Regions from separate parts of the Dehalobacter sp. genome, predicted to be linked through region 3. Evidence: riboswitches for the same ligand, from Rfam matches in the RefSeq annotation. Region 3 holds a riboswitch; each other region holds the start of a gene.
What was found. Region 3 has a riboswitch for cyclic di-GMP ahead of OKX56_RS13660 (diguanylate cyclase). Riboswitches for the same ligand answer to the same signal wherever they lie in the genome.
Positions count from the first base shown of each region.

Region 1: another riboswitch for cyclic di-GMP. It lies ahead of OKX56_RS06740 (golvesin C-terminal-like domain-containing protein); the one in region 3 lies ahead of OKX56_RS13660 (diguanylate cyclase).
Region 2: another riboswitch for cyclic di-GMP. It lies ahead of OKX56_RS04055 (DUF5667 domain-containing protein); the one in region 3 lies ahead of OKX56_RS13660 (diguanylate cyclase).

Region 1 is NZ_JAPDHR010000019.1:1,123-9,475, reverse strand. It holds gene OKX56_RS06745 (ABC transporter ATP-binding protein) at 1-1,680, opposite strand, end outside; cyclic di-GMP riboswitch class I at 1,974-2,057, shown strand; gene OKX56_RS06740 (golvesin C-terminal-like domain-containing protein) at 2,178-3,884, shown strand; gene OKX56_RS06735 (S24/S26 family peptidase) at 3,937-4,395, opposite strand; gene OKX56_RS06730 (hypothetical protein) at 4,383-5,273, opposite strand; gene OKX56_RS06725 (hypothetical protein) at 5,384-5,524, opposite strand; gene OKX56_RS06720 (radical SAM protein) at 5,845-6,978, opposite strand; gene OKX56_RS06715 (PqqD family protein) at 7,012-7,278, opposite strand; gene OKX56_RS06710 (VanZ family protein) at 7,360-7,884, opposite strand; gene OKX56_RS06705 (hypothetical protein) at 7,929-8,353, opposite strand, start outside.
Region 2 is NZ_JAPDHR010000014.1:2,202-13,215, reverse strand. It holds gene OKX56_RS04085 (TetR/AcrR family transcriptional regulator) at 1-173, opposite strand, end outside; gene OKX56_RS04080 (efflux RND transporter permease subunit) at 273-3,569, opposite strand; gene OKX56_RS04075 (efflux RND transporter periplasmic adaptor subunit) at 3,566-4,831, opposite strand; gene OKX56_RS04070 (DUF3102 domain-containing protein) at 5,387-6,253, shown strand; gene OKX56_RS04065 (DUF1659 domain-containing protein) at 6,343-6,570, shown strand; gene OKX56_RS04060 (DUF2922 domain-containing protein) at 6,609-6,848, shown strand; gene OKX56_RS04055 (DUF5667 domain-containing protein) at 6,996-8,297, opposite strand; cyclic di-GMP riboswitch class I at 8,311-8,395, opposite strand; gene OKX56_RS04050 (IS66 family transposase) at 8,780-9,034, opposite strand; gene OKX56_RS04045 (cell wall-binding repeat-containing protein) at 9,353-11,014, shown strand, end outside.
Region 3 is NZ_JAPDHR010000055.1:11,768-22,781, forward strand. It holds gene OKX56_RS13615 (coiled-coil domain-containing protein) at 1-815, shown strand, start outside; gene mutY (A/G-specific adenine glycosylase) at 909-1,991, shown strand; gene OKX56_RS13625 (AEC family transporter) at 2,047-2,985, shown strand; gene OKX56_RS13630 (PilZ domain-containing protein) at 3,384-4,106, shown strand; gene OKX56_RS13635 (helix-turn-helix domain-containing protein) at 4,099-4,647, shown strand; gene OKX56_RS13640 (AMP-binding protein) at 4,661-6,343, shown strand; gene OKX56_RS13645 (agmatine deiminase family protein) at 6,527-7,558, shown strand; gene aguB (N-carbamoylputrescine amidase) at 7,789-8,670, shown strand; gene OKX56_RS13655 (LiaF transmembrane domain-containing protein) at 8,749-9,243, shown strand; cyclic di-GMP riboswitch class I at 9,416-9,501, shown strand; gene OKX56_RS13660 (diguanylate cyclase) at 9,562-11,014, shown strand, end outside.

The DNA of each region.
Region 1 (8,353 bases), on a different contig from region 3:
TGATTCAACGAAGACATTTCCGTTATCTATCTTCAAAATCCGCGAACACATCTTTAATGCCGTCTGACGATGGGTAATGAGCAGACAAGTGCTCCTGCTGCTAAAATTTTGAATAGCCTTGAGTACTTCCAACTCTGTTTCCATGTCCAGGGCAGACGTCGCTTCGTCCAGAATCATCACAGGGGCTTTTTTTAAGAAGGCCCTGGCAATCGCGATTCGTTGCGCTTGTCCCTCGGAAAGACCATGCCCGTCCTCTCCGATGACCGTATTGACTCCATGCGGCAGCTCTTGGATAAAGTCCAAAGCACATGCAGCCTGAAGGGCAGTTTCCATCTCTTCCGCCGTCGCACTGAGTTTGCCGCTCCGCAGGTTGTCGGCAATGGTCCCACTGAACAATGTATTTCCTTGCGGAACATAGGTAATCCAATCCCGGGTCACAGCAGTAATTTCATATTTCCGACCGATCGCATCTGTAAAATAGACCTCGCCATCCGAAGGTCTGACCAAAGCCAGCAGAAGCCTGATCAACGTCGTTTTTCCGACCCCCGAAGACCCTACCAAGGCTACCATCTCACCGGGTGCTATATCCACCGAAATCTTATCCAAGACCGGTTTTTCTTTCTCATCTGAATAATAGAAGCTAACCTGACGGAAACGAATACCGACATCCTTCTCTTGCGGGACCTGCCCTTCCCGCCTCTCCATTTGGATCTTTTCCAGTTCCTGCAGTCGCTCCGTTGACGCCAGCATCGCGATGATTTGCGGAAAGGCCCTGGCCAAGCTGACAAAAGGCCCTTGAACTTGCTGAACCAATGTCAGAAAAGCAGTCAATGTCCCATAGGAGATTGCCTTTTGAGACAAACGGACGATCCCCCAGCCAAACGCAACCAGGTAACCTGTCCAATATCCCAGCGAAATGATCGTATTGGCAGATAAGGTCGTCTTGTTTCTCTGAATCACCCACTTCATACGGTTTTGATGCAATCCCTGCAAGGTATCTGTATTTCTGTTTTCCAACCGAAACGCTTTCGTAATGATGAAATTTTGGATGGCTTCCTGAATAAACGAGCGGTAGATACTCTCCGATTCCTGCACTTTATGATTCAAGTTCTTCATCTTTCGGCCCCAGATCCGGCTGAACAACACGGTCGAAGGTCCCAGTATGAACGCAATTACTGCCAATCGCGGCTCATAATAAAGCAAGGTTACAAAAGAACCCACTAACTGCACGCCTAATGCCACAATACCCGGGATCACACTAATAATACAACTGGAGATGTTATTGACATCACTTGTCAACCGTGTCATCAGATCCCCGCTATGATAGTTCGAAAGCGGCAGCCATTCTGTCACCATCATCCTTTTGAAAAAACGCTGCCTCAGGGCGTTGGAAAAGCCTTCGCTGACGCGTACAGAAAGCAGTGACCCGGCAATCGATAACATGATATTAAGAAGTATCGCACCGCCTAAAGCAGCACCGGCCATACCGGCATAAGCCAGTTCTCCTGCAATCGCGTAGTCAATCATATGCTTGGAGAGTATGGCGTTTGCAACACCGAAAAGTGCCCCTGTCGAAGTAATCAGCAGAATGACGATGAGCCTGGGAAGAAAGGGGAGAACATCCGGTTTTATCCAGCGAACAAAAACTATTCCTTTTTTAATTTCATCTTGAATAATCATTCTTTTCTCCTGATATTTTGGGAACATACTATTATAGTGCCATAGTTCCGTTAAAATTTCTACTTGATAATTCTTTTTATGTAATATTCGCTAAGATATTATCTTTTTTTAAATAGGACAAAATCCCAATACCCTAGTCCGTTTATCCTATTGAATTTTGTCATTCGGCTTGATATAGTAACTTTAAGTAAGTTTATTACAAAAAATACATAAATTTAACAAAATAACGTAAATTATCGCGTTATTTTCCAACTGGGAATAAAATAGGAGATGAAAGGAATGATCTACAAAACATTTGCTCAAGGCAAAACAGTCGAAAGGCTGTGGCGCAAAGCTAAAGGGTCTAAGGGGATTCCCTATGACAGCCAGTTGCCAAATTAGTTTTTATATAGTCATCTGTTTTTTCAGCTAGAATGAATATAAAAAAACTAAGCTGGCGGCAGCTGGGGAACCAGTTGCTTTTTGTATTTTTATCTAGTTTGGAAAGGAAGAGACCAATGATTAAGAAACGTATCACAAAAATCGCCGCTGGAATCTTCAGCTTCACACTTATTGTGAACACGTGCTTCGCTGTTCATACCGACAAAATGGTTTCTGCTGCGACTACAGTTAAAGATGTAACCCCCCAGGTGGAATTACTGGGAAACCCGTTCAACAAAGCTACTTTTGCCAAGAATGTCTGGGACATGCAGGTCTATAACAACCGTATTTATCTCGCCCATGGTGATTTTAATACGAACGCCGGTCCGATCCCGGTCATCTACTATGAGCCATCCGCCCAAAAATTCATCACGCAATATACCGTTGATGAAGAGGAAATCGCCCAATATAAAGTACTGGACGGCAAACTCTACATCCCTGGCACCGATTCACGGGGAGATTGGAACAATGGCAATTTCTATACCCTTGAAGATAATGACCAATGGCTCAAAAACGCAACCATTCCGAATGCACTTCATGTTTTCGACATGGCACTCTATAACGGTCAGCTTTATGCAGCCTGCGGAACCAGTAAAACAGGTTGGGGCGAAGTTCTTGTCTCCAATGATATGGGGAAAACTTGGACCAGCCGGGTTCCTCTTGGCTTTACATTTTATGGTTCCTGGGCCACTTCCCTCTTTGAGTTGAATCAAACACTGTATGCTTCAGGAAAGATGATGTACATGAAGCCAACTTCGATCACGACATCATACACCAAGTATGTCTCAATGCTTGGAATCACTGACAGCAGCTCCGCTAGACAGATCTATTCAACCAATTTCGCCAATGGCCTCACTTCGTCCTACGTCTACTATATGAAAAAACCTACAACCTTCCAAAATAAACTTGTATATCTAAATAACCGGATCACCACCTCTCACTGGCTTCCCGATTCTATGTATATTGCCAAAAGCATCAATGAATCCACAAAGGTGATATTCCCTGAGACTTCGGCTGTCCCTGCAGATCTGCTCATCAGAGGCAACAGTCTGTATGCGTTAACCAATGTGAAAAATTCTGCCGGCAATTACACGAGTGTCGTCTACCAAACCACCGATCTTCAAACTTGGGACGAAGTATTCCGTTTTAATACAGACACCTTTGTCAGATCCTTTGAAGAAATGAATGGCGACTTTTACTTCGGTCTAGGCTGCGATTCCGCAACTGTGGCCGCTTCTACAGGCAATATCCTTAAGGTAGCCAGTTCTGCCTATCAGGACATCCCCCTAATTCCCGTAACCAACAATCCCTCAGCGAGTGAATTAACACCATCAACCGCTGAACTCACACAAACCATTCCTGCATCGGCTACAGCCCCTATTATTGTGGACAATACCGACAGCAGCTTTATGAGCAATTCCACTTGGACCATCTCTACACAATCCATCGGCTATTACGGCAGCAACATTCTTAATGACGGTACCGTCGGAGCCGATCAAGGCAAATGGGCCATGTGGGTTCCGACAATAACCGAGTCAGGAAACTATCAACTCTATATGAGATGGACAGCAGATTCCACCAGGCCAGCTGCCGCCCCCCTCGAGATTAAATACAACGGTGGCATGGATACGAGCAAAACGGTCAATCAACAGGAAAGCAACGGTACCTGGGTCCTCATCGGCACCTATGCTTTATCCGCAGGAAGTGATCAATACATCAAGATACTCTGCTCTTCCCCAGGATATACTGCCGCTGATGCTGTAAAATTAGAAAAAGTGAACTGATTTCAAGGAAATGAATAATATAGACAAGCTTCGAGAAAAGCCCGAGGCTTGTCTATATTAATTTACGGATTTTCCGGTACACTTTCATGATGAAGTATCGGCAAGGCCTGAGAATCAGCCAAATATGAACCAGTGTCTTCAGCCTAAGATCAGAGCAAGGAATACGTTTGTCTTTCCGCCATATTGCGGGAACGACAGCGATGATTTGTTCCGGATACAGCGGACCTTCAATCCATTGCTGGGCATCCCCTACCATGAAAAAATGGTCTTTCTTCTTTTTAAGAACCCGATGCATGACATAATAGCTATTCATTCTGCGGATCAGGACAATATCTCCTCTTTTAATCTGGTCGAAGCTGCCCTGGGAGAATTCCACACTATCGATTGCATCCCGCAAAAACGGAACCATGCTGCTGCCGGATACGGGAAGTCTGACATCCTGTCCCTGGCTGAGGAGATCCGAGACTACAGGAAACAAGCCATTGGCTTTCACTTTTTTCACTTGATGCACTGATATACCAACTCCACCGCCTCTTGATCCGGTCTGCAGCGCAGCAAATACACCGGTACGGAAGAGACTATTTTCTCAAAGATACGCATCGCCTCGTTCATATGTTCCTGATCAAAAAACGGCAGGAAAGCTCTTGGCATGAACTGAATGATCGCCTCCCTGAGGTCCATCCTACGAATAGAATTCTCGGCTGCTTGTTCCAGAATAATCACTGCTGACAAGGGTGCAGAATCATTCGTATTAATATTTGATGACCCGCTCCAAGGGGTTCCATAGACAATCACATGGTCTTCCATAATCCGCACAGCAGGATTGTCATCGTTCAACACAAGCACATTCTCCTTATGTTCCTGCCAAAGCCTGGACTGTGTAGACTTCCCCGTTCCGGACGGCGCTGTAAACATGATTGCTTTATCCTGCCACTTTATCGCAGAAGCATGAATTACCAGTCCTTGTTGTTTTAACAAGGCATGCCTGAAGACAATCCCCATTAGGGTAAATGCTGTATGGCGCAGCTTCATTCGGACATAGGATTCTTCCAGCTCATTTTTTTCTTGAATTGCTGCACAGGTTAGCCCAACATTTCGCCACGCGGCATCAATATCCAACAGTACAAGGATTTCCCCCACAGAGCCATATTTCCTTGTATAAAAATAAAACCCGGCTGCATTCGGTTTTTTAATACATTTATAACCGGAGCTCTCGTCAGAGAAATTTTCCCCTTGCGGCAAATCAATTTGTTCACTGGTTTGATAGGTAAAGCATAAATCAGCGGCCTGAGGTTCCGACACATTGTAGTCAATTAGCCCTTCGAACAGCTCAGCGGGGGTGCTTTCATCCATGTGAATGACGAGTCCTGCGACTTGATACTTGGGCAACAAAAACACTCCTTTTGCAGGTATACCTTTTTAAACAACAGGATCGAAAAACAGAATAGCACATCCGTCAAAGGACATGCTATACGTACTTCCATTTGGTACTGCTCGGCTTATGCATTCGTTCTAGGCTGTACACCGTCAATAATACAGATACCTACGTAATCACATACAGAACCTTGCTGCACTACAGCAAACTCATCTTCAGAAGAGAGCTGTACAAATTCAAATTCTGGCTTATTATACTGTTTCAATATAATCACCTCTTAACATTGTAAATAATCAAAAAATCCTATTCTTGGTTGTTAGCAGTAAAAACCTTTCCGCCATAAGTAAATGTACAGAATGGCACATTATCCGGGCAAGACCCGGTCGTTGTACATTGCTGGCTTCCTACTCCCACAGCTGCAAAGCTTTCTTCAACACGTAATGAAATAAAATGAAACTCGGGTTTAAAATAACACTTCATCCTTCTTCACCCCATTCAAATAATAACCTATGAAAGGAGTATACTCGCAGATTCCAGTTTTTTCAAGTCCTATTTTTTGTATATTTATAGAAACAATTAGTGAACTCAGTTGTTTTTTTGGTTATTATAGTCTGTCCTTCTTTTCGCCAGTTCACAGAGATACGGCGCTGGCTTGTCATAGCTTCCGGTTTCCTGATACAGTCTTCCAGGGCAGTGTTCACATAGTACTTGATATTCGCATTCCTTGCACGCCTTGCAGACCGGGATCTGGGCACACTTTTGTTTCAACTCCACCCAGGCATTTTGAAATCCGGAGATAAGCGGATACACTTTGGGTTCCCCCATGATCCCGCAGGGAGCCATGCTGCCATCCCAATTCACCCAGCCGGTACAAGATCCGGACATACATTGAAAGGCAAAATTTTCATCAGTCTGGGCCTTTGATGCAAGGATTTCCCGCATTGCCTCAGCGACAGCATCATCGTTTGGATTCACGGTTTTTTCCGTTTCCCCGATGATTTCGTTGTCAAAGCCGATCTTTCCTCTCTCCGTCATATGGATTTCAAAATTCAGCAATTCTTCCGGAGAAAGGCGGCATTCGCAAGAAGCAGTATTACAGCCTTCACGCACCGGCGCGATATAATTGACCACGCCCAGAACGCATTTCCTCTTCAGGGCAAAATTATGGATCTCGTCAAAGTCCGCTCTATTATATTGTGTAACCGTGGTTTTGATCTCCGTAGGGATCCCTTTGTCCATTAACAGATCAACAGCCCGCGTCGCCCGGTCATATCCATCGGCAAATCCAGTTACTTTCTTGTAGGTATCACGGGAAGCACCATACAACGTAATACTCACAAGTTTCGGCGGAATTCTGGAAAGCCAATTGACAAATTCCGGCGTAATCAGTGTTCCGTTGGTGAATATTTTAATGATTAAACCCAAGTTCATCAATTTTTCATACAACTCTTTAAAATCCTTGCGTAACAGCACCTCTCCGCCGGTCAGCGTAAGAAACAGCAGTCCGGCATCTCGGGCCTCTTCAGCCAATCGAACCCATTGTTCTGTTGTTAACTCTTTTGCTTTGGCCTGTTTATCATTCGCGGCATAACGCACATAGCACATCTTACATTGCAAGTTGCACCTTGCTGTCAGCTCAAAGGAAGAAGCAATAAACTCTTTTCTTTTTTTGCTCTCCAATGCCAAATTGAGATAGAGCTCATTCCAAGTTTTTGCCATCAGACAGAAATCTCCTTATCAGCGTTCACTTTACTACGCTTCAATCAATCCTTTATCTTTAATGCTTTGGATAAATTCCTGAATATCCTTCTTGGCGATATCTTCGTCAACGCTGTATTCCGCCATCAAAACCTGAAGAAGCTCTTCCTCGGTTGTACCCTCTTTCAACTTCCCCCACAGAAGCGCGCCGCTTTCACTGAGTGTCATAATGCCATTAAATTCAACAACGCGCTCACCCAGTGGCACAACAACCCATTGACCGGCTACTTCGCGTAATAAGAATCCCTCTTTTAATTTCAATTACTATCACTCCTCATATACGCATAATAACTAAATATTACCATATAGAATTAAAAAAACATACAATTATTTTTAAAAATTTCATTTATTTCTCTGTTCCAGTTCCCAGATCCGTCTTTTCAACTTTTTAATATAATGAACTATTCCAAATAAAAGCGTGACAAGTAGAACACCCGTCAAAACCCCCGCAGTATCGATGCAAATATCCAGGATCCGCGACGTGCGCATCGCAGAGAATCTTTGATGATATTCATCAATGATCCCGAAAAGCGGGGATAGCAATACCGAAAACACAGCTGCCGGCACAACACGGTTAAAAGCGATATTCAGCATGATGCACATAACGGTGCCAATGAGTGCATATTCAATAAAATGAGCTGCCTTTCTGAGCAGTTGATTAAAGGTGACTTTCCAAAACATATCTCCTCTGTCCAGATCAAAATACCGATCCAGCCAATCAATCATCTGATCAGCGATCCTGATGCTTAAATGATTCGACTGCGTTCCTGTCTGACTGCTTAGCTTCCATGAAAGGAAGACTAGAAACACAAGCACAATAAACAAGCCAACTGTCCCAATTATTCTTCTTATGATGCTGCTTTTCATTTGTTACCTCAACCATATACTGTTCAAAATATATCCTTGTCACCTTAATGGACCAGACAATGCTGCAACATCTCCACTGCCTCCCTGTCAGGACGGCATTTCAGACTGTATACGCCTACACCTGAAAGTACCTCAGACAACGTATGTAAGCACATTGCCATGATGCTTTGATCATAATACGGCAAAAAACACCGCGGGGTGATCTTGGCTGCAGCCTGTGCTACGGGGATCCGTGTAATCTGATTTTCCGGAGCCTGCTCCAGTAAGACGATGGCTTGCAAAGGCGCAGATCCATTGAAATAAAGTGTTTTCGATCCGCTCCAACCGTGTTTAAAAAGCAAACGATTGTGAAATAAAATCTCCATTATGAAGCCGGACACAATCGGATTAATCATCTGTTCATTACCCGCATACGTTATCTCATCCCGGCTCCAGTCCGCATTCGCATCAGCTCTCGCAATCACTTTTC
Region 2 (11,014 bases), on a different contig from region 3:
ACGGCCATTTCCTCAAAGAGCTGTTGCTTGCTATCAAAATATTCATAGACGGTCCCTTTGCCGATCCCGGCTTCTTTGGCGACATCGTCCACTTTTGTTCCTTCAAAGCCTTTGATATAAAATACTTTGCCGGCTGCCTGGAGGATTTCAGTTTTTTTCCGTTCCTTGGTCACCGTTGTTCCCCCCTTTATCCGATCCGATGCCTGTAAAATCAAATTCTTCGTCTTTTAATTACAGCTTTTTTTGAGTAAAGCTTTTTCCCTTGTTACAAGTTAAAGGGTATGCTGATCCGTGTTTACTGCGATCACCGGTTTAGACTTTTTGTCTTTTCTGAATTTGCGTTTGAATTTGTTGGACAGATCATCCGTGAAAGAATACATGACCGGAATCAGCACCAGGGTAACCAGGGTTGAAAATAGGAGACCTGTGATAACGACAATGGCCATCGGCGCCTGAAACTCCGAGCCTTCCCCGATCCCGAGTGAAAGCGGCAGCATGGCTAGAACAGTCGTTAGCGTCGTCATGATGATCGGCCGCAAGCGGATCGGTCCTGCATTGATTATTGCCTCATGCACGTCCTCCTTGTACGTTCTTCGTCGTGTATTGATATAGTCGACCAGAACGATCGCATTGGAAACGACAATACCGGCCAGCATGATAATACCAATAATCCCCATAACGCTTAATGGTTTACCGGTGATGAATAATCCTAAGAACGCTCCGGCAAATCCAAGCGGGATGGAAAACATGATGACAAACGGATAAACCAGCGACTCAAATTGGGAAGCCATGACCATATAGACCAGAACCACGGCAAGTCCGAGCGCAAGGAACAGGTCACTGAATGCATCGACCATTTCCTGCTGCTGTCCGCCCATTTCATAGGTATAATTATTCGGCATCCGGTAATCTGCCAGCGCCGTCTGAATATCTTTGGAGACACTGCCGACGTCCCTGCCGCTGATCTGACCGGAGACCGTCAGGGTCCTCGCCTGGTTGTCCCTGCTGATGCTGACAGGACCGCGGCTGACGGAAACATCCGCCACTTGGCCCAACGTAACGGTATAGCCGAGGCCCGTGGTAATGGGAATTTGCTCAAGGGCTTGGAGATTCCGGTTAAACGTTTCGTCCCCTTTGATCTTTACATCGATTTCGGTCCCATTGTATTTGAACTGTGTCGCGGTTGCCCCGCTGATCGATGCTTTTACCGCAGAGGCGATTGTTCCGGCACTCAGACCATACTGGCTGGCCGCCTTACGGTCCACGTTGATTTCAACTTCCGGTATTCCGTCTTCATAGCTGGATTTAACTTCGCGGGTTCCCGGGACTTTTTTAATCACGGTGACAAAATCGTCTCCGATCTTCTTCAGCTGATCCAGATTTTCACCTTTGATGGTGATGCTGATCGGATCACCGGCACTCATCACGGACTGGGTTGCTGCGACACTGGTTTTGGCCCCGGGTACGTCCTTAATCCGGTCCCGGATTTCATCGGAGATCTCCACGACGCCGCGTTTCCGATCCGTTAAAGGAAGCAGCTTCACGGTAAAGGTACCAACGTTGCCTTGTGCGCCTGTCAGGCTCATGGTTCCGGATGATCCGGCATCCAGGAAGATGGTATCGATCTCGGGAATATCTTCTATCTTCGTTTCAATTTCACGCATGACCGCCGAGGTATCGCCGACCTTTGCCCCGTCAGGAAGCGTAACGCTGATCGAGAGCATGCCTTCATCCGTCGTCGGGAAGAATTCTGTCCCAACAGCGGCAACAGAGGCAATGGAAACGACAAAGACAATGGTTGTAACGATAAAAACGCGTTTCCTGTGGCCCAGGGCCCATCTGAGCAGTTTCTTATACCCCTGGAGCAGCGCTTCATAGCCCTGGTCAAATTTATCGTGGGCTTTCGCCAGGAACGCAGGAGTACGGAAGAATCCCCTGCCATTTTCTTCATCTTCCGCTGCATCCGTTATGGCTACTTTCACTGTTTCGGATGTTTCGGATGTTTCGGATGCTTCAGCCGCTTCGGTCTGTGTATATGCTTTATCCGTTTCCCCTGTCTTACCAGCATCAGCAAAACCAGCAGTCTGATTCTTCCGCTCTACTTTCAGCAGCTTGGAAGCGAGCATCGGGACAACCGTCATCGAAACGACCAGCGATGCTCCGAGCGAAAACGCGATCGTCAAGGCAAACTGCCGGAATAGTGTGGAGGTTAATCCCTGGACAAAGACGATCGGTAAAAAGACTGCGACCGTCGTCAGCGTGGAAGCCATGACAGCGATGATTACTTCCGAAGATCCTTTCACTGCCGCTTCGACCCTGGAATAGCCGTTCTGTCGGAAGCGGTAGATATTTTCGAGCACCACGACCGAATCGTCAACCAGACGGCCAATACCAAGCATTAATCCGCCCAGCGTCATCAGATTCAGCGTAATGCCGGTAAAATATAATAGACAAAACGTCGCAATAATGGAAATCGGGATAGCTGAAGCAATAATCAGGGTAGAACGGATATTTCGCAGGAAAATGTACAGGACCAGTACCGCCAGGAGAGCGCCGATAACCCCATGCTCCGCGACCGAATACAATGAAGCCTTGATATAGGCTGCATTATCCATGACCACCGTAATCTTGACATCTTTTAGTTCATCCTGGATTTTGTCGATCTCTACATAGGCTGCTTCCGCAACTTGGACTGTATTGGCGTCGGAACGTTTTTGGATCGAAATATTGACACCGGGATTGCCGTTCGCTTTGGAAATGGTTGTCTGCTGATCCGGCTTTAATTCGATATCGGCTAAATCTTTCAGCTGAACATTTCCGCCGGTAGGCAGCGGAATAAGCAGCTGCTCGATCTCAGCTACCGACATGAATTCCCCGGTCGTTTTGACAGTCAGCTCCTGGGTCCCTTTCTTGACTGTACCTCCGGGCAGGTTGACATTCTCCGAAGCCAGGATTCCCTGAAGGTAAGCGAGGCTAATGCCATAACCGGCTAATTTCTCACTTTTTGTCCGGATTTCAATAATATCCTTGGTTCCGCCGGTCACGGACACGGAAGCAACCCCTTCCGCTCTTTCCAGTCTCGGTTGGATCGTATCTTCCGACAGGGTTTGCAGTTCGGAGAGACTCATCGTCGATGACGAAATAGAAAGCGTCAAGACCGGGGTTGAATTCATATTGAGTTTCAAGACCATCGGGCTGCTGACGCCGTCGGGGAAGTAATCTTTAATCAGGTCAATTTTTTCTCTGAGGTCGAGGGCAACCTGATCCATATCGACTCCATAATTAAACTCCAGAATAACAAGCGAACTGCCTTCCGAAGTGATGGAGCTGATATTTTTGACATTCTGGGCTGTGGAAACAGCCTTTTCGATTGGCTGCGTGACCAGGTTTTCAATCTCCTGAGGGCCTGCTCCATTGTAGGATGTACTCACGATTGCATAAGGCAATTCCATTTCGGGCATCAAGTCCAGCGGAATACGCGTGAAGGACACAAATCCGAGAATGATGATAATAAAAACAAGCATCAGGACTGTAACAGGGCGTTTTACCGACGTTTCAGATATTTTCACTTCTGAACGCCTCCCCCTGTTTGCGCCGAAGCTGCCGTATCCGTCGTTTCCTGAGCAACCTGCTTGCCGTCAACAGTTACGACTTTGATTTCCGTACCATCCTGCACAAAGTTCTGCCCTTTGATAATGACGATGTCCCCTTCCGTCAGTCCGCCGACGATCTCCGTCTCGGTGCCGCTCTCAAGTCCTGTCGTTACTTCCATCTCGGCTGCAGCATTATCTTTGGCAACATACACGACGTCTTTTCCGCCGTGAAAAATCACCGCATCGGTCGGCACAGCCAAGACATTATCTTTGCCGGCAATGTTTAAGGTCACATTGGCAAACATGCCGGGTTTGATGATTCCGTCTTTATTATCGATATAGGTTCTGAGCGCGTATTTGCCCTGGGCATTGGCTGCAATACTTACACTGTCAATAACCCCTTTGACTTTCACTGAAGCCGCAGGCACTTCAATCTGAACCGACTGGCCGCTGTGCACGCTGTTGATCTCCTGCTCGCTGAGGCTTACTGTAACAAACACTTTATTCAAATCCACCACCCTGGCCGGAGAAACGGCGCTCATCACCATCGACCCAATTTTCACATCGAGCGCTGTAAGGACACCGTCGATCGGCGCCTTGACATCCATATCATTCAGGGCTTTCTGCGCCGCGTCATAAGCAGCCTTGGCCTGAGCCAGCTGGCCTTTATACGTTTCCAGAACCGCATCCGAAGCCGCCACGGCAGCCTGATCAAGCTCCGACTTGCTGACCGCGCCGATTTCATACAGCTGTTTCATATTCTCATAATTCTTTTTACTGTTTTCATAATTGGCCATATTGGTTTCATAGCCGGCCTGCGCCAGCTGATAGGCCGCTGAAGCCTGGTTATAGCTGGACATCAGATCGGTTTTATCAAGGCTGAAAAGTACCTGGCCCTTGCTGACCCGGTCCCCAACTTTGGTATAGACCGCCGCCACTTTGGCCGGGGTGCCGACGACCACGGAAGCTTCTTTATCCGCTTCAACTTTGCCGCTTAAGGTAATCGCAGAAGAGATGCTCTGTTTATGTAAGGTCAACGCTTCCACCGGGACATAATTCTGTCTGTTTTGTTCTGCCGCCTTCTTTTCAGCAGCAGATTGTATCGCACCGTAGATTCTTACCCCGACCAGAAGGACAAGCAGGATTGCAATCACGGTAATGATCATTTTCTTCTTCCCAATCGGTTTTTTCAAGTCCGGGCTGCCACCCTGCTCAGACCGTTTCATTTTGAATTTCATTTTTCTACTCCCCCGTAAATCAATATCTTTCTAAGTCTATTCTTTTTGGGACATATTCATGAATGTCGTGGTTGCGGCCGTGGCCGTCGCGACCGACTGGTCAGTCGGCACGTCACCTCTCTTATCTTATCTTCCTTTGTGCCTTGGGTCAATGGGTTCAAGTTAGATATTACCAAATATTTTCTTCCCATAAATGGCAACATTATTTTGTAAATTTTTGGAATTTTATGGTTGTTTTTTTCTTTTTTATATTGCATAATATCTGTTAAAGGATCCATTTTGTTTTGGAGGGAAGCCGCTATGTCCAATGATGAGTTTCAGACTATCGTGCTTCGTGAAATCATTTTGATATTAAAAATCCCACGGATTCAAAACCCGTGGGATTTATTTATTATTGCGCTGCGTTTATTGTCTATAGCTATTCCTGCTATCTTTAGCTATCTTTTGCCATTGCCATTACTTTTGTCTGTTACGTCACAAAACCAAGCCCTCACCATCCGAAGCCTATCTACATATGCTGTAATTAGACTCATAATGAAAGGACGGATGGGCGGTATGGATAATCCGGCTACCGAACGCACACCGCTTGTCATTGCGGCTGAAATAAATATGATAACCTACCAAACTAAGAAAATATTGCTTACCAGCGCCATTGAAATCGGCCGTCATTTGCAGGAAGCCAAGGCCATGCTCAAACACGGGGAATGGATTAAGTGGCTGGAAGAGTCCGTGAACTATTCTCGCCGAACTGCCTCCAGGCTGATAAAGCTCTACGAAGAGTACGGGCCTAACTTCCCTGAAGTATCCGACAGCTCAAATGGGACACCAGTGTCCCATTTGACTTATACCCAGGCCCTCCTCTTACTGGGTTTCCCGGCAGAGGAACGGGAGGAATTCATCACGCACAATGACGTCGGCAGTATGACGAAACAGGAGCTTCAGCAGGCTCTGAAGGACAGAGATCAGGCCAATCAGGCGAAGGAGCAGGTGCTTCAGGAGAATCAGCTACTTAAAAAAGGGCTGGAGACGATCGACAGCACCATCTCCGAATTAAAAAAGGAGCACGCTAAGGCTGCAACAAGGCCAACGAATCCGGAAAATATCAATGCAGAAGCGCAATCTGCCAACAATGCCTCCTCTGCCGGTGATGCCCCCTCTGCAATAACAGCCCCTTTTACCCACAACCTTAAAACCGAACATGACCCGGACGCTCACATCAAGTATGTAGAAAAATGCAACGCTTGCTGCAAAACAATCGCCGATACCTTCTTCGATCTGACGACAGCGCTCACCAATCTGGCCCATATCGATCCGAACCTGAAAGAAGAAAAAAGAAAAGAGGCCAATCGACTGATTGAATACATGGCAGAGACGATTAAAGAGTGGCCGCCCCCCAAGAAACCGCTTAGAGTTCGTTCCTGATTTTTTTTGGGAACCTTTGGACAAGCCAAGCATAGTATATACAAGACAGCAAGTAAGCTGTCCAATAAAAGAGAAAGGAGATGATTGGAATGGCCGTTGTTTCAGCACCATCCGGCGCCGCTCTGGTATTGGTTTATCAGACCGGAGTCAGCACCTCCGATGCTCCGATAACCAAACAGCGAACCCTTAACAATATTGTTTACAATGCTTCGAATCAAGCTGTCTATGAGGCGGCTCACGCCATCTTCAGTCTGTCGGAATATACGCTGCTTGACGTTTACTTCAGAAGAACGGATGAATTGACAAACGAAGCGTAAAGCGGAGGGCAATTTCAGGCGTCAAGGAGGTGATTCAATTGGCTGTGACCACCAACCGAACAGCAAGATTAACTTTCGCGACCACCGGAGAGAACACGTTTTCCCTAACAGTTCCCCAACCGCGAGAGGATATTCAGCTGGCTGAAGCCATGGACGTTATGAACGCGCTTATAGCAGGCGGGATATTCCTCACGGCAAACGGTGCCCTTACAGGGGTAAAGGATATAAAGGTCATCGAAACTACGACCAATGACCTTTATGATCCTCCGCAAGCGTAAGCGGGCAGTACCGGCCTAAACAGATGAAGACCACAAAAACAGACAGCCCTGGCACTTTATCTGCCTGATAGCTGTCTGTTTTTCTTTTTGGGAGGCATTGCATTTTATGCAATTTGAATGATTCTCAGTTATTGAAAATATAAAGTCCTATCTTTTTCCTTGCCCTTTACCGTTATGTCCGTTATTTGGAGGGGTATTCGTGACTGTGTTCTGAATACTTTGAGCATCGACGGTTCCACCACTTTCATCACTTGTGCCATCCACTGTTGTTTCATCCGAAGTAGACTGGCCATCGACTGTGGCAGTCTGATCGCCAGTATCCGTTACATCCTGATTATCTACAGCCGTTGCATCCTGTTCGTCCCCTGCTTCCAGGCTATCTTCCTGGTCGCTCACGGCTTGGCCCTTATTGGCCTTCTTATATTCTTTTATGTTTTGGGTTTGCTCTTTCAAGACTTCCTTCGTTTCTTTGTTCGTCTCTACTTTGATCTTCTGAACATCTTTCCTGAGCTCCTGCATGTCGTTTTTGTACTGTTCAGCCTGTTCGACTTTTTCCAGGGCAGCGGCAACGGCAGCCTCGTCACCTGAAGCACGGGCTTCACCCAACTCTGCTTTGGCCGCTGCAAATTGCTGCACTGCATCCCCATAGGCTTTTTTGGCAGCCACATAAGCTTTGATCGCAATGGTGTTTTGAACTTCGGCTTTAATGATATTCTGCATGATCTCAGCCTGATCTTCTGTCAGATTGCCGCTGATTTTTAAGACGACTTTATCTGCATCGCTTTGAACAAGCTCAATGCTGGCAAGCAGATTGCTGATCACCGTATTCTCTTCTGTGTCAGTTGCTGCCGTGTCCTCTGCGACTGTTTCATCTGTGGAAGTCGTGACGGCCCCATCATCCGCAGCAGAATCTGTAGCCGTCGTATCCGTACCTTCAGCTGCTTCGTTGTCTTCGATCATCTGCTGTACCTGGAAGTTGGCTTTCTTTATCGTATCCGAGTACACTTTCAGAGCCTGTTCCATCAAATCCAACTGGTTTTGTTCGGACATGATTTCCGCTTCGGCGAGCCGTTCATTGGCAAACTCAACGAGCAGTTCCGCTTTTCCTTCATCAGAGAAAGTTACAGCAACCTGAACACTTTCAATCATCTGTTCGATTGAATAGAGCCAGCTGTCCGGCGTTACACCGGCTTCATCTTCAGCTGAGGCCTGGCCGGTCGAATCCATTGTTGTGGAATCGGTTGTTACTGCATCTGTTGTTGTGTCTGTCGTTGGGTCAGTCGTTGTTGAATCTGTAGCGGGATCTGTGGTCGTATCAGGAGTACTCGTTGAAACATCCTCGGTTACTGTGGTTCCATCCGTGGTTGTTTCAGCAAATACACAGGTTGGCGCGACCGCAATGATTAACAGGACACAAAGAATTGAAACGAGAATCTTCTTATGGATCATTCTATCTACCCCTTTCGGTAACCCGGCTGTCATAACCTTTCGGTGTTAGACCCGTGGCTTTGCGTCTCCGTCTTTCGACGGATTTGCCATTATCGTTTTGGCTGAGGCCATTATATTCCAGAATACTTTGAAAATCAAGGTTTTCGGACTTATTCCAGACCATTGGGGTATAAAAAATGAGACTTTTGTCCCATAAAAATTAATTTTAAATTTACTTTATGTTGAAATTATATAAAATATTCGCATGTTAAATAATTAAAAAGTAAGCGTAAACTCTAGTGGCGTAAAAAAGAGCTCACTGTAAACCAGCAGGCCCGAATCATATTAAAATCATTGTAAGCGTCTAATAAGAATGTGTATGAAAACTCTCTTAGATCCGTGAGAAAATCCTCTAAATTAGAGTTTCTCAAGTTTACTCAAAAAACTCTAAGGAGGATTAAAGTGGATTTCAGCGTTATTTGTCTCATTTTTCTGTTACTCTTTCATAACAAGATTATCATGAAACAGCCATTTATCCGACGCTCTCCAGGGTCAGCATCATTGTATTTCTTTTCAATGTGGAACAGGTAATCGCAGTACTCCTGTCCCTTGAAGTAAACGGTCTTCTTTTGCTCCTCCGGGCTTAAGGCCTTAATCGCATCCGTAAATTTTCTCTTCATGTGAGCTAGGCATCCTACCACTGTGATCCCAGGGTCTAAACTATGGTAAACTTGATACCCATGGGGGCGTAACTTCATGTTTCGGTTACGTCCCCTCTCTTTTCTTATAATGTTTGTCAAATCTAGATCAACTTGTGAGGATGATATCAATCATGAACCTGTCCCCTCGGGTGCCTCTCGGGTGCCCCTGTTATGTACTTTATGTTTTATTTATCCCATCGTTTTTTTCAATAAGTACCTAGTAGATTAATTACATTTGTACATTTTATGACTTTTTCTATCATATTATTTGGAGGAATATTGTCACACACAGAGAATTAGAAAGTGATAAGGATTAGAATGGGAAATAATAACTTGTATAGCGATAATTCTATATTATATGAAGGAGATTTGGCAGTGAAATATCTAGAATATCTACATCTAAGGAAAAAAGTACTTTCTACATTTCTTATAATAGGCTTTTTTGTTCTGATGCTAATCATTCTGCCTAGTCCGAACATTGCTAGGGCTGATGAAAATCGGCTAGCGGGTACGGATCGCTACCAAACAGCTGTGGCCATCTCGCAGGAAGGATGGAAAAAATCCGATTATGTGGTTCTAGTCGAAGGAGACGCGTTGGCTGATGCACTCTGTACAGGTCCTTTAGCCAAAAAATACGATGCCCCCATCCTATTCACAGAAAAAAATACTATCAATAGATATACCCAAAACGAAATACAACGATTAGGAGCAACCAAGGCGATCCTCGTAGGCGGATACGAGGCAATCTCCGCCGATGTAGAGCAAACCCTGAAAACAATTGGTATAAAAACCACTGACCGGATCTATGGTTCGGACAGATATGTGACTTCTGTCGAAATTGCGAAGAGACTTGGCACCAAAGAGGTCGCACTAGTTAGCGGAGTAAACTTCGCGGATGCACTGTCTATCTCCGCAGTGGCCGCCGCTAAAGGGTACTCCATCCTGCTTACGCCAGCGGATAACTTGCCTGAGGTGGTAAAAATGCACTTGAGTAATTATAAAATAACTCGCACCTATATTATCGGCGGCACGGGAGTCGTCGGCAAAAATATTGAGGATCAAGCCCCTTCTCCCCTCAGACTGGCAGGCAACGACCGCTATGCTACGAACCGCGCAGTTCTTGATAAATTCTCCAAAGACCTCGACTTTAATATAATATATCTCGCTAGCGCGGAAAACAAAGCAGGCTTAACGAACTCACTTGCAGGGATAGCTCTTGCGGCCCAAACATCATCTCCCCTTGTCCTCTGTGGTAAAATTCCTATCGGGCCATCCGAAGATTTTATCCTCAAAAAAATGACCGTTTCCAGCCATCTACTTACCCTGGGCGGAGAAGAAACGATTCCTAACAGTGTTCTAAATGGCTATACCCACAGTCAAAACCAAGTTTTAAGGAGCATTTTTAACCAAAAGGGAACCTATGGGCCTCCATCAGGGGAAACGACAATATCCGGAAGTCTGGCAATCGAAGCATCGGATATCACGGTCCGAAATACGGTCATTGAAGGCGACCTACTACTCGGTGAAGGTATCGGAAACGGAACAGTAACCTTAGAAAATGTAACCGTCAAAGGCCGAACGACCATTCGGGGAGGGGGATCGGTGGATGGTATTTGCTGCGATACATTTATGTCTAAAACCCTGGTAATCGATGTCCCCTCTGGAAAAGAAGCAGTCATCCATCTTAAAGGAAAATCCCAAGTACAGAATACGATAGTTTTATCGAATTGCACTCTTGATGGTTACGAGAACACCTCATCGGTAGGATTCTCCATAGTAAATATGATTCGTGGCGACCAGGTGACTTTAAAAGGAGATTTCGGCACGGTCAACGTTGCCTGCGATGGAATAACAGCAAAGTTGGAGACGACAACGCGAAAAATGACAACGATTAAAACGCTTAACGCCAACGCGACACAAACCATAAGCGGTACAGGAACGATCAGTACAGCTAACATTAACAGTAACGAAGTCGTAATTTATGTGACCACCACAACAGCGAACGTAGCTAAAGGTTATGTAGCTTATGTCTCCGGC
Region 3 (11,014 bases):
AGCAGGAAACAGAACAGAAATTGCAGGAATATGCGTCACAGCTGCGGGAAAAATTACAGAACAGAATCTCGGCTGATGCCAATATTGACGAGGTCCTTGAGGCCGTGCTGCTGATTGCACGTGAACTGCGGATCAAAGAAGAAACTGAAAAAGAATATGATTTACTGAAAGAACAGTATGATATCGCCTTAAATAAGCGGAATCTGGATCAACTATCCAGAACTTTAGAACCCCTTGCCGAACTGGAACGTGAAGCATGTCTGCCAGAAGCAGAAAGGCTGGCCGCCCTGGCGGCTTCCCGCCAGGCGCTTTCGGAGAGAAACAGCCGGCTTCAGAAGATCCGTAAAGACCTTCAGGATAGTCAGGCTGTGAAAATTGACCATGACCTGGAGAAAAAACTTGGGAGCGTAAAACAGCAATGGCAGGCCTATCAGGAATTACAGCATACCCTTGATGATACGGCGGAACTGCTTGAAGCCTCGCTGCAAAAGTGGCAGGCCGAGAATGGCATTGTTTTAAAGATTAAAGCGCAGCGGTTTTTGAGGCGGGCATTTTCGTTGAACCTGTCGGATAAAAAAGAAATGATGATGGCCGAAGCCTATTCGTATTATTTTGCTTACCGTCTGGCCCTTGCTGAAGCCGCTCTTGAGGACAGCAGCATTGAGATTCCTTTGTTCTTTCTGGCCGGATCAATGAACGGAACCGAGGGATTTTGGAAGAAAGCACTGGCTTATCTGCAGGAACTGTCACACTCGCGTCAGGTTATTTTCTGTACGGCGGATGCCAGACTGCGGAAAATGGCTGACGAGCTCTGAAGCAAAGCCTGATCTTCTTACCAGTAACTTGTTAACTCTAAAATGCATGTAATTAGCAATATCAAACATCGAGGCGAATAACAGGGAGGCAGCTTGAATAAATTAGCGGATCTAGTAGATAAACCAAAAAATATTCAGGAGAAACCGTCAGAGATTGCTGCGTTATTATTGGCCTGGTATGACCAAAATAAAAGGGAGCTGCCCTGGAGAAGAACGAACGACCCCTACGCGGTCTGGTTATCGGAAATCATGCTTCAGCAAACACGGGTCGATACGGTTATAGATTATTACCTGAGGTTCCTGGAGCGGTTTCCGGATATTGGCAGTCTGGCTGACGCGGACGAGGGGGACGTTTTAGCCATATGGAAAGGTCTTGGTTATTACCGTCGGGCCAGGAACCTTCATCAGGCTGCCATCGTGGTACATGACAGGTACAGTGGGAATTTTCCGCGCACTTATCCGGAAATCCGCGCTTTGCCAGGAATCGGTGACTATACGGCTGGGGCTATTGCAAGTATTGCTTACAATCTGCCTTATCCGGCTGTTGACGGGAATGTACTGCGGGTCGCAACCCGTCTTCTGGGACTTGAAGCTGACATTAGCCAGCAAAAAACGCAAAAGCAAATTGCTGAAATGATTAGAGAAATGATTCCCAAAGATAGGGCGGGGGAATTTACCCAGGCACTGATGGAACTTGGCGCAATGTGCTGTACACCCAATACTCCCGGTTGCCGGGACTGTCCCTGGCGTACCGTCTGTACTGCCCATCGTACGCACAGGGAGACTGTCCTGCCGGTTAAGAAGAAAGCAAAAAAAGCGGCCCGCTTCGATTACTGGACGGCGCTTGTCTGTAACGACGGGGATATTCTAATGGAGTACCGCAGCAATACACAGCTGCTCGGCAACATGTGGGGACTGCCGCTCGTCCAAAAGGAATCTGCTTCTTCTGCGGAAGAACTGTTCCGTCGCGACTGGGAGTTAGATCTCCGATTTATTAAATACTTGGGCAGCGTTCGGCATGTTTTCACACATCAGGTCTGGCAAATGGATGTCATTTTGTTCTCGCTCAAGCCGGACTCGGAGGTAAAATCAGGGCTTGCCTGGATTTCCCGGGAGAAACTGAAGGACCTGCCGATTCCAAAAGCATTTCAAAAAGTACTTCAGCTTATGATATAATAATAAATTGTATAACTTTCGTAAAATTTCAGCTTAAACTATTGGAGAGAGAAAAGTGGAACTACAAGGCGTCTATAATCAACTGGGGATTTTGTTCTTAACGATTTTACTGGGTTATGTCCTGGCCAAAGTGAAGATTATTCCACCGGCAGCGACTCAGGTTTTTTCTAAATTTGTCCTGACAATTGCACTTCCGGCCTTGATCCTGTCCGGGATGAGAGTATCTTTTACTACGGAGAGGCTGCATACGGCACTTTTTGTTTTCTTGCTTACGATACCCTGCTACGGTCTTGCCTTTCTCGTCGGGAAACTGACAGCGAAGATCCTGACCAAAGATCTGACCAGAGAAGCCATCTTTAATTTTGGAATTGTTTTTGCAAATACAGGCTTTTTAGGTTTTCCGATATTTCAGGCGCTCTATGGCAAAGAAGCAATATTTTATGCTGCGATCTACAATATTATGTTTAACTTGTTGTTGTATACGCTTGGCATTAAAATCATGAATGCGAATAAAACCGAACATCCTACAAGGCTAAACCTGAAAAAAATTATTAATCCGGGCGTGGGTGCGAGTATCATCGGGTTCATTTTATTTATCACCGCTGTTCCGCTGCCCGAATTTATGACCGGCACGATCGATGCGATTGGAAATACCTGTGTTCCTCTGTCAATGCTGACCATCGGGGCGACATTAAGTGAACTGCCGCTTCAACGGATGTTCAGTGATATCGGTATTTATATCCTGTCGGTCGTCAGATTGCTTGTGATGCCGTTATTAACCCTGGTTTTGGTCAAATATATCTTTCAGATTGATCAGATGTGGCTAATTGCCATCCCGGTCATCATGGCCGGCATGCCTATTGCAACCAATACGGTTTTAATGGCGATTGAATACAAAAATGATGCACGTCTGGCATCACAGACGGTGCTGATTTCAACCTTGCTTAGCTGTTTATCAATTCCATTGCTGATACTTGTGCTGTCTCATTTTTAACAGCATCCCTTTTACAATGTATAGAATATCCATAATATGGATAAAATGATCCTATAACATGTGAGGGAGGATCGGTATGGGCGACAAAAATCCAAAGAATATTATGAAACAAAAAAAGAAAAAAACAGAAAAGAAACCCGAAACACTTTATCCGGAAAATAATCTGTAAAACTTGTAACGATAAAACTCAATATTTCTGCATTGTGTTTTTTAGCAATACCAGAGTCTCCAAATCAATGTTTGGACTTTGGTATTTTTTTGTCCGGACTCATCCGTGGCATATTATTCGCAAATTTTTGCGGGTACATTCGTTGTGGTTCTATCCAACATCATGTAAAATGGTATTTATCAGAAAAACGCATTGACATGATTTTCAAACTGTTTCATGAGGTGATTGGATGGAAGACTTTCAGGAAAAGCGGAAGTATTTCCGTGTCGATTTGATCCATGATATTCCAGCCACAGCGAAGATTTCCTCGATTAACAACCGGAAGGTCGAAGTGGAGAAAACATTTCCGATTGCAATCCTGGATTTGAGCACAGGTGGGATATATGCTTTTTTCCCAGTGGATATTCCAGTCAATATTGTCATTATCGATATCATGTTTACGTTTGAAAATGAAGAATTTTCATTTAATGCGCTGATTATTCGCAAGACCCCCAAAGATGACGGCTTTGAATACGGGATGAAATTCCTTTTTCATTCCCAGAAAGATGAAAGCCGGATCACCCGATGTCTGAATCAATATAAAATCAAGCACACCCGCTTTATGAAGATTCAGCTTGATTTACGCAAACAGAAATACATCGGATGCTTTGTCAAGGGCTTGGAGCTGATCGAAGAACCGGCTTATCTGATTACCAGCCGCCGGATCGTTGTCGCCACAAATAAGGCAGCGCAGGACAGCGGTGTCAAACTTGGCGAGCGCTGTTATTCCACGGTCGCCAAACGGCATCATGCCTGCCCATTCTGCCTGCTGGAAGATGCCAAAAAAGCGGATCATCTTCTCGAGACAAATGCCGTTGTGCAGGAACAAAGGTGTAAGGCCCGCTGGCTGTACCTCGAGGATCATTACATGATCCACTATTTCACGCGAAAGGAAGGCTTGAAAGATGAATGAAAAGGTGAGGGATATTGCCGAGAGAATTAAAGGCTTAAGATTACTTACCGGTTGGGCCGAAGAAGAGGCTGCGCGTAAAATCGGACTACCTGTTCAAGAATATCTGAAGTATGAAAAAGGAGAAGATGATATTCCGATCAGTATTCTCTATGAAATTGCCGATTGTTATCAGGTCGATTTAACGGATGTTCTTACCGGTGTCTCGCCCAAACTGCATGATGTCTGCTTCATCAAAAAGGGTAAGGGTCTCAAAGTTGAACGGTATGACCAGTATGATTTTCAGAGTCTGGCTTATCAGTACGTTAACAGAAAAATTGAACCGCTGCTGGTGACCCTGGATGCAGAAAATAGTCCTGAACTTGTTTCCCATCACGGACAGGAATTTAACTTCTGTCTGGAAGGCAAGATGAAAGTCATCATCGGCAGTATGGAATATGTGCTGGACCCGGGAGACTCTCTGTATTTTAATTCCTTGATTCCACATAAAATGCTAGCCCTCGAAAAAAGATCAGCAAAATTTTTAACCGTCATACTTTTATAAAGGATGTGAACAGATGAACCTCGCTTCAAGATATATCGGGAAAACCGATTTTGATTCTTATGAAGATTTTTGTGCGAATTATCAAGTGAAAGTACCTGACAATTTCAATTTTGCGTATGATATCGTCGATGAATATGCCCGTCTGGAACCAGAGCGTCCAGCGCTGGTCTGGTGCGACGACCACGATAATGAACGGATATTTACCTTTGCCGATCTGAAAAAATACTCGGATAAAACGGCGAACATGTTAAGCGAAGCCGGGATCCGAAAAGGCGACAAAGTCATGCTGATCCTGAGAAGGCGTTATGAAGTGTACATAGCGATTCTGGCTCTGGCCAAAATCGGCGCGATCTATATTCCTTCTTCCAATCAGCTTACGCAGAAGGATATTATTTATCGAAATAATGCCGCATCGATTAAAGCGATCATCGCCTATCATGATCCGGTAATTCTCGACCATGTCGAAGCTTCCAGGGAAGAATCATCAACGCTCCAGACGCTGTTTCTGGTCGGTGCTAAGCGTCCCGGCTGGGTTGATTTTGACAGCAGCATGGAGGCTGCTTCCGAAAACTGGGTCCGGCCGACAGGTGCTGACGCGACAACGAATGACGATACAATGATCATCTATTTCACGTCAGGGACCACGAGCATGCCAAAAATGGCCATTCAGAGCTTCACCTATCCGCTTGGTCATATTGTGACGGCTAAATACTGGCAGCGCGTCGTGGACGGCGGGCTGCACCTGACGGTTTCCGATTCCGGCTGGGCTAAATTCGGCTGGGGGAAAATTTACGGCCAGTGGATTTGCGGTGCGGTGCAGTTTGTCTATGATATGGATAAGTTTATCCCGGAAAAGCTTTTGGAAATGATGCAAAAATATAAGCTGTCCACGTTTTGCGCACCTCCGACAATTTATCGTTTTCTGCTTGAACACAATCTCGAAAAATATAATCTGTCCTCGATTGTTCACTGCTCCACAGCCGGAGAACCTTTAAATCCGGATGTCTTTAACCGTTTTAAAAGCATTACCGGCTTAAGCATCTTAAATGGATTTGGCCAGAGCGAGACAACCGTGCTGGTTGCCAACTTTGAATGGCTGGATATCTATCCGGGAGCAATGGGCAAACCGAACCCGGCTTACAAGATCGATGTGGTCGATGAAAACGGAGCTCCATGCCCTCCGGGAGTCGAAGGAGAACTGGTCATCCGCGAGGCTGATTCCAATAAACCTGCCGGATTGTTCTGTGGGTACTACATGGATGAAACTGCTACCCATAAAGTGTGGTATGACGATACATACCACACAGGGGATATGGCCTACTGGGATGAACACGGCTTTTTATGGTTTGTTGGCCGCAATGATGATGTCATCAAGGCGTCCGGCTATAGGATCAGTCCTTTTGAAGTTGAAAGTGCACTAATTGAGCATCCCGCAGTCGTGGAGTGTGCTGTGACCGGCGCGCCGGATGCTGTTAGGGGAACGGTCGTCAAAGCGACTGTTGTGCTGGCCAAAGGCTATACGGCTTCTGAATTGTTAAAAAAAGAGATCCAAAACTATGTCAAAAAGGTGACGGCTCCGTATAAATACCCGAGAATTCTCGAATTTGTCGACGAACTGCCGAAGACGATCGGCGGCAAGATCAAACGCGCCCAGATCCGGCGTGAAGACACGGAAAAGTTTCAAGATAAAGAATAACTTTAACGTATACCCATCAATCATTGAATATTGTCTGATGCACCCCACAATCATCGTGGGGTGATTTTATGCCTTGAAAAGTAGTTGGATTTTCATGTAAAATGAACCATAAATAATCATCATGACAAAAGTAGATTTGAAAGTAATGATGATATATGTTGTTGCTAAAGAAAGGATAAACTGATGTTTCCGAGCGATTTAAAATATAGAATGCCTGCGGAATGGGCCAGACACGAACGTACCTTTATTTCCTGGCCGGTCGGGGCATCAATGTGTCATCCGGAAAATTACGAGGCTGTTTGCGAGGGTTATACCGACATTATTCGAGCTATCGGGGAATTTGAACCCGTCACCGTATTGGTAAACCCCAAAGAACGATTGCTGCTCGAAGGCCGCTTTCGGAACAGGCAGATCGAGCTCCTGCCGTTGGCGCATAATGATGCCTGGCTTCGGGATAACGGGCCGACGTTTATCGTCAATGATCAGGGAGATATAGCCGGCATCAACTGGCACTTCAATGCCTGGGGCGGCAAATATCCGGACTGGGATCTGGACAACCAGGTCGCACCGCAAATATTGAAGCACCTCGGCCTGAAACCGTTTGATGCGCCGCTGATTATGGAAGGCGGCTCGTTGCACGTGGATGGAGAAGGTACACTCTTGACAACGGCCGAATGCCTGCTCAATCCGAACCGCAACCCTGATCTTTCCCGGGAGCAGATTACGGAACTATTGAAGAAATATTTGAGTATCCACAAAGTCATCTGGCTGGGAAAAGGCTTATGTGGAGATGAAACAGACGGACATGTCGACAATATCGCCTGTTTTGCTTCGCCTGGCAAAATCCTGATTCAGGTCTGTGATGACCCTTGCGATCCGAATTATGCGATTACCCGGGAAAACCTTGCGGTGTTAAGCCGAGAAACGGATGCCAGAGGAAGAACCTTTGAAATCATCCCAATACAGCAGCCTCCCGCCGTATTTGCCGACGGTAAACGCCTGACGCTGAGTTATCTGAACTTTTACTTTGTCAACGGCGGAATTATTTTACCTGTATTTGGCGGCCAGGCTGCCGAAACAGATGCCCTGGCTATTCGGACCCTGAGCGGGATCTTTCCAGAAAGACGGATCCGCACCATTAATGGAATGGCAATTATTGGGGAAGGCGGCAATGTTCACTGTACAACCCAGCAGATGCCTGCTGTAAACCATTGAAGGTCAGTGTATGAATTGCCCGACAATATATACCAAAATCTGAAATAAAAATATAAACAAAGAGGAGAACGTAGCAGATACATCTGTTATATGTTGCGCTCTTCTGCGTTGTGGTTTTTTTCTGCATCATGTAAAATAGAAAATGCATACAAATTAACAAAATAGTAGAAACACCTGTAAGATCAGGTTCAGAACACACCGAAATCAGGCATTGGGAAGGAATATTAACGATGAGAAACGTCAAAGTGGCAGCAACCCAGATGCGCTGCACCAGTAACGTTGAAGAAAATATTGCGGGGGCGGAGACACTGGTCAGGGAGGCAGCAGCCCGGGGCGCGCAGATCATCCTATTGCAGGAGTTGTTCGAAACCCCGTATTTTTGTCAGAAAGAAAAATCGGATTTTTACCTTTATGCAGCAGAGCTAGAAGATAATCAAGCAGTCAGACATTTCCGGAAAATTGCCAGAGAGCTGGAGATCGTCCTGCCGATCAGTTTTTATGAGAAGAAAAACTACGCGCGCTATAATACGATTGCCGTGATTGATGCCGATGGTGAGATCCTCGGCAAATACAGAAAGAGTCATATCCCCGACGGGCCGGGCTATGAGGAAAAATTCTATTTTAACCCCGGTGATACAGGCTTTAAAGTCTGGCAAACGCGCTACGCCAAGATTGGAGTCGGCGTCTGTTGGGATCAATGGTACCCGGAAGCTGCCCGCTGCATGACCCTGATGGGGGCGGAGATCCTGTTATATCCGACAGCCATCGGTTCAGAACCGATGGATCAGGCGATCGATTCCAAAGACCATTGGCAGGCCTGCATGCTCGGCCATGCTGCCGCGAACCTGATCCCTGTGGTCGCATCCAACCGGATTGGTGTCGAGGAAGAGGATGATTCCAAAATCACCTTCTATGGTTCTTCTTTCATTGCCGGACCGCAGGGTAATAAGATAGCGGAGGCTGGACGAAACGAAGAAGCGGTTCTAATCGCGGAATTTGATCTGGACCAGCTCGAGGTTCAGCGGCTGGAGTGGGGGATCTTTAGAGACCGCCGGCCTGATCTATATGGAAGGATTTCTTCCTACGACGGGGAACTTTATTTATCAAAATAATCCATTATCTAACACGAATTTGTAGTTCTTAAATCTCGAGTATCTTATTAACCTTTATAAGGTGAGAGGAGGCTCTATATGAACAAAAGCGGCTTATTTTGGGGAATCATTCTAATCCTTACAGGAGGCTTGCTGCTTATAGATAATCTTGGCAACTGGCAAATCTTCAGTATGGAATTTCTTTGGCCGGTATTGATCCTTATTCTCGGGCTTGCTTTTGAATTCAACTATTTCAGTAAGAAAGAAAGCCCCGGATTGCTAGTTCCCGGTGGTATCCTTACCGTTATTGGTCTGTTGTTCATCTTTGAGACTTTTACACACTGGCAATTTTCCGGATATACCTGGCCGGTCTATCCGCTGGCTGTTGCAGTCGGTCTATTTCAACTCTATTTATTTTCCGGACGCCCGCGCGGTCTGCTGGTGCCTGTTTTTATTCTAACCGCTCTAGCGTGCATATCCTTTACTGGGATGTTTGTAACGTCAATTCAGCGCTATATAGATCTAGGCCTGGTGGTCCCGATCCTGCTGATTCTGGCAGGTCTGATCCTGATCATCCAAAGGAAAAAAACATGAACTAAATTTGGAAACCATGTAAGAAGAATCTGATCTGGATGATAATATCTATTGCATAATATTAATCAATAAATGTATGAATAGTCAGACTCTGAATATTCATACATTTATTGATTATTCATACATTTATTGACAGATTTCGTGTATTTTACTATAATTGAGTTAAAATCATATGATCCATTGGCAAACCTGTTGAAAAGCAGGGACGCAAAGCTACGAGTCTAAGTGCTGAAGCATATTGACAGTCGGGTTGCACACAGAAGATGAAAACCGCGGCTGCTTTGGCCGCGATTTTTTTTTCTGAGGAGGGGATTTAATATGACAGCGGATTCCATCGTTGCAGCCAGTATTTCAATTACCCTGGTCTTGTTGATATCTTACGGATTTTTATATTTTTCCGAGAAGAAACATTATTTCTTAGCATGGAGTCTTTCTGTCTTGATGCTCATGATAACCTATCTTTCCAGAACTGCATTGCTGGAAACCGACAGCCCGTCCGTGGTGCTTCAGATTATCAACTATGCCTCTTCGATCGCAGGGTACTGGCTGATATTCAAGGGTACGCTGTTGTTTTTTAGCAGAAGCTACCCGGTGTTTTGGGATATCGGCACGGGCTTTCTGATCGTTGCTTTTATATGTATTGCTGTTCAGGGAATCTCGGCAACCGCTCTTTTACTTCTATCTGTTGTCTGGATCATTGCATTATTATCCAAAGCTGCTATGACATGCTTAAAAGCAAAAACACCACAAGGCCCGATCCGAATAATACTTGGCTATACCTATATTTTTTGGGCCTTGTCGATTTTACTTTATCCGTTGTGCAAATTAATTAACGTTATTTCACCGTCTGTAGGTTATTTAGTTGCCGGTGTTGTTGGTCTGCTTGCTTATCTTAATATGCAGGCCCTGTATTTTCAAAGCATCCGGGAGGAGCTCGAAAGCAAAGAAGCAAATATCAGAAAACTTGTCATTTATGATAAATTAACGGGGGCCTACAGCCGTACCTATTTTGAAAATGTGCTGGAAGATTTCCTTGATAAAACCCTCATGCCTGCAACATTGGCCATGGGGGATTTTAATGGTCTGAAACTGATCAACGACACCTTTGGTCATGAAAAAGGGGATGAATTGCTTGCTGACGGGATCAGAATCATGCAAGAGACGATCGGCACTGAGAATGTGATTATCCGATGGGGCGGGGACGAATTTATCATTATCATGCCTGGTGTGCCGCTTGATCAGGCCGGCGTGTTTTTAAACAATATTAAAAATAATTTAAAAATCTCCCGCCCGCAAACGGTACCAATAGATATCTCGTTTGGCCTGACGGTTTATGAGAACAGGGAACAACCCCTGGCAAAAATGATCAGCCAGGCTGAGGAAAAAATGTATAGCAACAAATTAAATGAAAGCAAGAAATCCCGCCTTGCCATCATCGAGTTCCTGGAAAAACTGCTCTGGGAAAAAGATTATCAGACGGAAGCCCATGTCATGAGGCTGAAAAGTCTGGTCAGTAAATTCGGCAGTCAGATCGGCCTGTCCCCAAGAGAGATCGTCGAATTGGTCCAAGTTGCAATGCTGCATGATATCGGCAAGATCGGTGTTCCGGGGGAAATCTTAAAAAAACAAGGTGACTTGACCCCGGAAGAATGGAGCATTATGAAAAAACATTCCGAAATCGGCTATCGGATCACGCAGTCGTCCAGGGAATTAGCGCATGTCTCAGAAGCCGTTCTCGGTCATCATGAATGGTGGAATGGAAAAGGTTACC